Prochlorococcus marinus str. MIT 9312: one gene and its partner. The protein of the gene in region 2 binds, or shares a complex with, the protein of the main gene of each other region. Links are inferred from orthologs where the notes say so. Each region holds a gene or a part of one and is shown on either strand. Other genes may lie near its edges.

Region 1 (3,024 bases), 140 kb from region 2 along the record:
ACCTTTTCCTCCAGTTTGTCTTGCATATTTACCTTCACCTTTAGAGCTAGACCTGATGGTCTCTCTATATGAAACCTGAGGAGCTCCAATATTAGCTTCAACTTTAAACTCCCTTAACATTCTGTCTACAAGGATTTCTAGGTGCAACTCGCCCATACCAGCAATAACAGTTTGATTTGTCTCCGGATCAGTACTTACCCTAAAGGTTGGATCCTCTTCGGACAAAGCAGTTAAAGCTTTTGATAATTTTTCCATATCACCTTTGGTTTTTGGCTCAACGGCCACAGAGATAACTGGTTCGGGGATAAACAAGGTCTCTAAAACTATAGGATCTTCTGTATTACATAAAGTGTCACCAGTTGTAGTGTTCTTAAGTCCTAATACAGCTCCTAAATCTCCAGCTCTCAATTCATCAACCTCCTCTCTTTCATCAGCCTTTAAAATTACTAATCTAGAAATTCTCTCTTTAGCATCTTTAGTAGAATTCATGACATAACTTCCCTTTGAAAGAACACCCGAATACATCCTTACAAAAGTTAATTTCCCATAGGGATCTGACATCACTTTGAAAGCTAATGCACTGAAAGGGGCATTATCATCAGAAGGTCTAACATCTTCTTTGCCACTTGGTAAAACACCTTGAATTGGCTTCACATCAACTGGAGCTGGCAAATAATCGACAACAGCGTCTAAAACAAGTTGGACACCTTTGTTCTTAAAGGCTGACCCACACAATACAGGAACTAGTCCATGTTTTAAAACCCCTTCTCTTATCCCTTTTTTAAGTTGTTCTTCAGATAATTCTCCTGTTTCGAGAAATGTTTCTATTAGCTCTTCATCATTTTCTGCAACACTCTCCATCAATTTATATCTCCACTCAGCAGCTTCATCATCCATTTCAGATGGAATTGGTGCTTCCTGAATATCAGTACCTAAGTCATTTTTGTAAAGATATGCTTTGTTAGCAACCAAATCAATAATGCCCGTGAGATCTCCTTCAGCTCCAATAGGTAGCTGAATAGGAAGTGCATTTGCTTTTAGTCGGTCTTTAATTTGATTATTAACTTTTAAAAAATCTGCGCCAGTCCGGTCCATTTTGTTTACAAAAACCATTCTTGGAACAGAGTATCTATCTGCTTGTCGCCAAACTGTTTCAGATTGAGGCTGAACTCCTCCTACAGCACAAAATACAGCAATAACTCCATCTAAGACTCTCATTGATCTTTCCACTTCAATAGTAAAATCAACGTGTCCTGGAGTATCAATAATATTGATTCTGTGATCTTGCCAACTTGTAGATATTGCAGCAGCAGTAATAGTTATGCCTCGTTCTCTTTCTTGGGCCATCCAATCTGTTACGGCAGCACCATCATGAACTTCTCCAATCTTGTGAACAACACCTGAATAAAATAAGATTCTTTCAGTTGTTGTTGTCTTCCCTGCGTCAATATGAGCGGCTATACCTATATTCCTAACTCGTTCTAGGGGAAAGTCGCGTGCCAATTTTAAAGCTCCAAATACAATAATTTTTGATAAGTATAGTTCACCCTAAAAGTAAACTTTTATAATAATAAACTACTTCAGTACCTTTTTGACGAAATTAATATCGGTAATGTGCAAAAGCTTTATTAGCTTCAGCCATTTTATGGGTATCTTCTCTTTTTTTAACTGAACTACCAGTTTCATTCGCTGCATCCATCAACTCACCAGCTAGTTTTTGGGACATACTTTTACCATTTCGTGCACGAGAGAATGTAACAAGCCATCTTAATGCCATAGCTGTGCCCCTTTCCTGGCGAACTTCCATAGGCACTTGGTAAGTTGCACCACCAACTCTTCTAGCTCTTACTTCAACAAGGGGAGTAGCATTTTTCACCGCTGTTTCAAATAATTCGACTGCATCCCCTCCAGTTCTCTCACTTATTAAAGAAAAAGCATCAGACAATATTCTTTGAGCTGTAGATTTTTTACCGTGTTTCATCAATCGAGAAATCATCATTGAAGCTAAACGACTATTAAATTGAGGATCAGGTAGAACTGGTCTTTTTACTGCTGCATTCCGACGTGACATGTTTTTTAAAAGTGATGTTTACAAATTAATCTTTTGGAGCTTTTGCTCCATACTTAGATCTGGATTGACGTCTATCTTTGACTCCAGCCGTATCTAAAGTTCCTCTTATTATATGATATCTGACTCCTGGTAAGTCCTTAACTCTTCCACCCCTAAGTAGTACTACAGAGTGTTCTTGCAAATTATGCCCAATTCCAGGGATATAAGCTGTCACTTCAAAACCAGAAGTTAATCTTACCCTTGCAACTTTTCTTAAAGCTGAATTAGGTTTTTTAGGTGTTGATGTATAAACTCTTGTACATACCCCTCTTCTCTCAGGGCAGGATTTTAATGCAGGAGATTTTGTTTTCCTAGTCAGACGTTTTCTTTCTGAACCTATTAATTGTGAGATGGTGGGCATTTATTATATTTAGAAAAAAATAAACATCTAATCATAATAACCTTTTATGTGCACCAACTAAAAGTTTTTAATCATATTTTTTTAAAATTTGTGAATTTAAAATTCTTTGGTAAATATTAATTATCTCTAGATTTATTTTCATATTTATTTTTATAATGGAAATACATAAATAAATAAATAGAATTAAATAATCTATGGGAGAGAGTATTAAAAGAATCGTTGAGCCATATCAAGATAGTTATTCCCCAAATGGAATAATTGGTGAGAAAGATTCGTGTGGAGTTGGTTTCATAGCAAATGTCAAAGGTATTGAAAGCAACTGGATCCTTAAACAATCCCTGAAGGGTCTTAACTGCATGGAACATAGAGGAGGTTGTGGTGGAGATAGTGACTCAGGAGATGGAGCAGGAATTTTATGTTCAATTCCATGGAAATACTTAGAAGAAAAAATGAATCTACAAAATAAAAAAGACTTTGTTAGAGGTTTAGGCATGGTTTTTATGCCTAACAAAAAAGAGAAAATTGAAGAATGTAAAACAATATGTGAGGAAGA
Region 2 (3,154 bases):
GATTTTTTTGGATTATCATTTGTTAATTTCTTTTTTACTTGCGGAGAGTTGTTTGTGTTCGCTTGATTATCAAGTAGTTCTTCATCGAGAATTTCATTACAAAGGTCTATGCACTCATCACAGATATAAACCCCAGGACCAGCTATAAGCTTTCTTACTTGGTCTTGTGATTTCCCGCAAAATGAACATTTAAGATGGGCGTCGAATTTAGCCATCGATTATAAGTTTTAATGTGAAAGGTGTTAAATATTCCCTATTCACTAGGATTGCTTATAAATATCGATTCGTCATCATATTCTTAAAAAATCAGTATCCCTTGTCACTTTTTGATAACTTTATCAATTAATCCATATTCGACTGCTTCTGAAGGAGATAAAAAGTAATCTCTTTCTGTATCTTCATTAATTTTTTCCAAAGGTTGACCGGTATGTTCTGCTAAGAGCGAATTTAATGTTTTCTTAAGAAAAAGTATTTCTTTTGCTTGTATTTCAATCTCTACTGCTTGACCTTGTGCACCTCCAAGAGGCTGATGAATCATGATCCTAGAATTAGGTAAAGCCAATCTTTTCCCCTTTGCACCTCCAGAAAGTAGAAATGCTCCCATACTTGCAGCTACTCCAAAACATATTGTCACTACATCTGGGGATATTTGTTGCATAGTATCGTATATGGCCATTCCTGCAGTTACTGAGCCTCCAGGAGAATTGATATATATTTGTATGTCTTTTTCGGGATCTTCAGCTTCAAGAAATAATAATTGTGCAACAAGAGAGTCTGATACTTGATCGTTAATTCCACTACCTAAAAAAATTATTCTCTCCCTCAATAGTCGTGAATAAATATCAAAAGCTCTTTCTCCTCTACCAGATTGTTCTATAACAGTAGGCACCGCTCCAATAGTTTTATGAATACTTTCGTAAGAACTTATTGAGCTTTGGATTAAATGTTTTTTTTCTGAGTTCACAAAATAGTTTTCCACTTATAGATAATTTAAGGGGTTTTTGTTTAATTAGTAGGAAATTTCATAAATTATTTTTTTTCTTTTTTATTTTGAGTTTTTGTGGCTTTTGTTGTTTTTGTCGCAGTTTTTGTGGCTTTTGTTGTTTTTGTCGTTGTTTTTTTCGCTTTTGTTGTTTTGGAAGCTTGAGAAGCTTTTGTAGTTTTTTCTTTTACTTCGGAATTTTCTTCAAGCCAAATTATTAATTTTTCTTTTAGTAAATCTTTACTTATTACTTCTGTTAACTTTTTAATATCTATTTGTTTTGAAGATTGAGAGATTGCATCTTCATAATCTTTCATTTTTAAATCAATTTCATCTTTTTCAACTGTTATGTTTTCTTTTTCAGCTAATGCTTTTAGAGCTAAATTTCTTTGAACATTTTTTTCAGCCTGAGGCCTTGTGGACTCTGATAATGACTTTACTAATTCCGGAGTGAAAGTAGATTTAACATCAAGACCTTGTTGAGCAAATCTTTGCGCTGTTTGTTCAATATTATTTCTCACTTCTATATCAATCATAGATTTTGGAATTTCAGCAACCAATTCGTTTGTTAAGGCATCTAATAAAGCTTCAATTTTGATATCTTTTTGAGTTTTTTCAAAATTTTCTTTAAGTTGCTTTTCAATATCTTTCTTTAACTCTTTTAAAGATTCTTTGTTTCCAGACTGTTTTGCAAAATCGTCATTAAGTTCAGGTAATTCTTTTTCCTTAAGATCCTTAAGACTTACTTCAAAGATTGCCTCTTTGCCTCTTGAATCCTCATGAGAATAATCTTCAGGAAATTTCAGGTTTAGTGTTTTAGTATCACCAATTTTCATCTTTACTATTCCCTCAACGAAACCGGGAATCATTTTGTTCTTTTCTAATTCAAGATCCATTGATTCACTTGTCCCACCATCAATTTCTTTTCCAGAATCTTTATATTTCCCTTTGAAACTAACTACAGCAATGTCCCCTAATTTCGCTGCTCTATTGGTTACTGGAATAATATTTGCAAACTGACTTCTAGATTTTTCTAGCGCTTCATCTACTGACTTAGGATCAAACTTAGTTTTTGAGATTTCAACACTAAGTCCTTTGGATTTCTTTAGTTTTAATTCGGGGGCAACATCAGTTTGAAGAGTAAACTTAAGTGATTTTTCAGGACTAAACTTTGCAAGTAAAGATTCAAATCCATCTACCAATTCTGGCTCACTTAGTGGCTCAATAGATTTTATTTTTAATGCTTCTTGCCATGATTTATCAATTATTTTTTCTAAAGCAGAAGCATGTAATTGTGTGATGCCAATTCTTTGGATTAAGACTTGTTTAGGGATTTTACCAAGTCTAAAGCCCGGAATTTTAGCCGAACGACTAATAGTACTGATTGTCTCATTTACACACGTTTTGCATGTCTCAGATGGTATTTCTAATTCAAATGAAATTCTACTTTGAGGTAGAGGAGTGGTTTTGACTATTAATGCTTCTTTAGCCATGTTTTTTGTAATTATTACTATAAGCCGAATCTTAATTATTTCACATTATGTGATTCCCTTGAAAGTTAATTTTTTGATAAAGTAAAAAAAATAGTAAATCTATTTAAAAAATCATTTTAAAGTGTGAGACAATCTCCGTTTTTGCCTAATAGGCCATTAAAAGTTGCTGTTTTAGGATCTTCAGGTGCTGTGGGATCTGAATTACTCAAAATTCTTGAACAACGTGATTTCCCAATATCAGAATTGGTCTTGCTTTCATCAGAGCGGTCAGAAGGAAAAAAAATTATTTGGAAAGGTGAAGAATTAGTTACAAAAAAAACAACTAAGGAAGAATTTCTGAATCTTGATTTAGTTTTAGCTTCAGCCGGTGGAAGTATTTCAAAAAAATGGTTGCCTACCATTATCGATCAAAATGCTTTACTTATAGATAATTCCAGTGCGTTCAGATTAGATAAGAACGTACCTCTTATAGTTCCTGAAGTTAATGCTAGTGACGCATTCAATCATGATGGGGTAATAGCGAATCCAAACTGCACTACCATTTTGTTGACATTAGTTTTAGCCCCTTTAAATAAACTTTCAACTATTCAAAGAGTTATTGTCTCAACATATCAATCTGTAAGTGGTGCAGGCCAAATGGCGATGGAGGAATTAAAACTTTTAACTGAACAATATCTTC

Evidence for each region.
Region 1: the proteins of tig (region 2) and rpsG are in contact, whole or in part, in a crystal structure (PDB 3GTY), measured with the Thermotoga maritima proteins. The link is inferred for Prochlorococcus marinus str. MIT 9312 from one-to-one orthologs. Residues at the interface, in WP_004081061.1 of Thermotoga maritima: Glu122, Val124, Val129, Leu130, Tyr133, Glu188, Gly259, Ile262, Tyr263, Glu266, Ser270, Glu273, Gln274, Glu277, Arg308, Gln311, Ile312, Ser315, Tyr316, Glu325, Arg329, Arg336, Leu363, Phe366, Trp367, Arg373, Leu377, Arg381, Leu384, Glu387; in WP_004081843.1 of Thermotoga maritima: Lys34, Lys52, Lys55, Glu59, Arg62, Gln63, Glu66, Asn67, Lys69, Val71, Arg95, Ala109, Lys110, Lys111, Gly112, Arg113, Pro114, Glu117, Glu121, Ile124, Ala125, Tyr127, Asn128, Asn129, Thr130, Gly131, Lys135, Asp139, Arg142, Met143.

What each region holds. Positions count from the first base shown.
Region 1 is NC_007577.1:1,498,759-1,501,782, forward strand. The notes cover bases 337-3,024. They hold rpsG (30S ribosomal protein S7), read right to left. Parts: upstream 2,072-3,024; coding sequence 1,601-2,071; downstream 337-1,600. Other genes in these bases: fusA (elongation factor G), read right to left, coding at 337-1,503; rpsL (30S ribosomal protein S12), read right to left, coding at 2,097-2,471; gltB (glutamate synthase large subunit), read left to right, coding at 2,666-3,024. Also shown: more of fusA, read right to left, coding at 1-336.
Region 2 is NC_007577.1:1,636,701-1,639,854, reverse strand. What follows is about bases 253-3,070. They hold tig (trigger factor), read right to left. Parts: upstream 2,476-3,070; coding sequence 1,030-2,475; downstream 253-1,029. Other genes in these bases: PMT9312_RS09005 (aspartate-semialdehyde dehydrogenase), read left to right, coding at 2,599-3,070; clpP (ATP-dependent Clp endopeptidase proteolytic subunit ClpP), read right to left, coding at 320-964. Outside these bases: ATP-dependent protease ATP-binding subunit ClpX, read right to left, coding at 1-215; more of PMT9312_RS09005, read left to right, coding at 3,071-3,154. UniProt on the Bacillus subtilis protein: Involved in protein export. Acts as a chaperone by maintaining the newly synthesized protein in an open conformation. Functions as a peptidyl-prolyl cis-trans isomerase.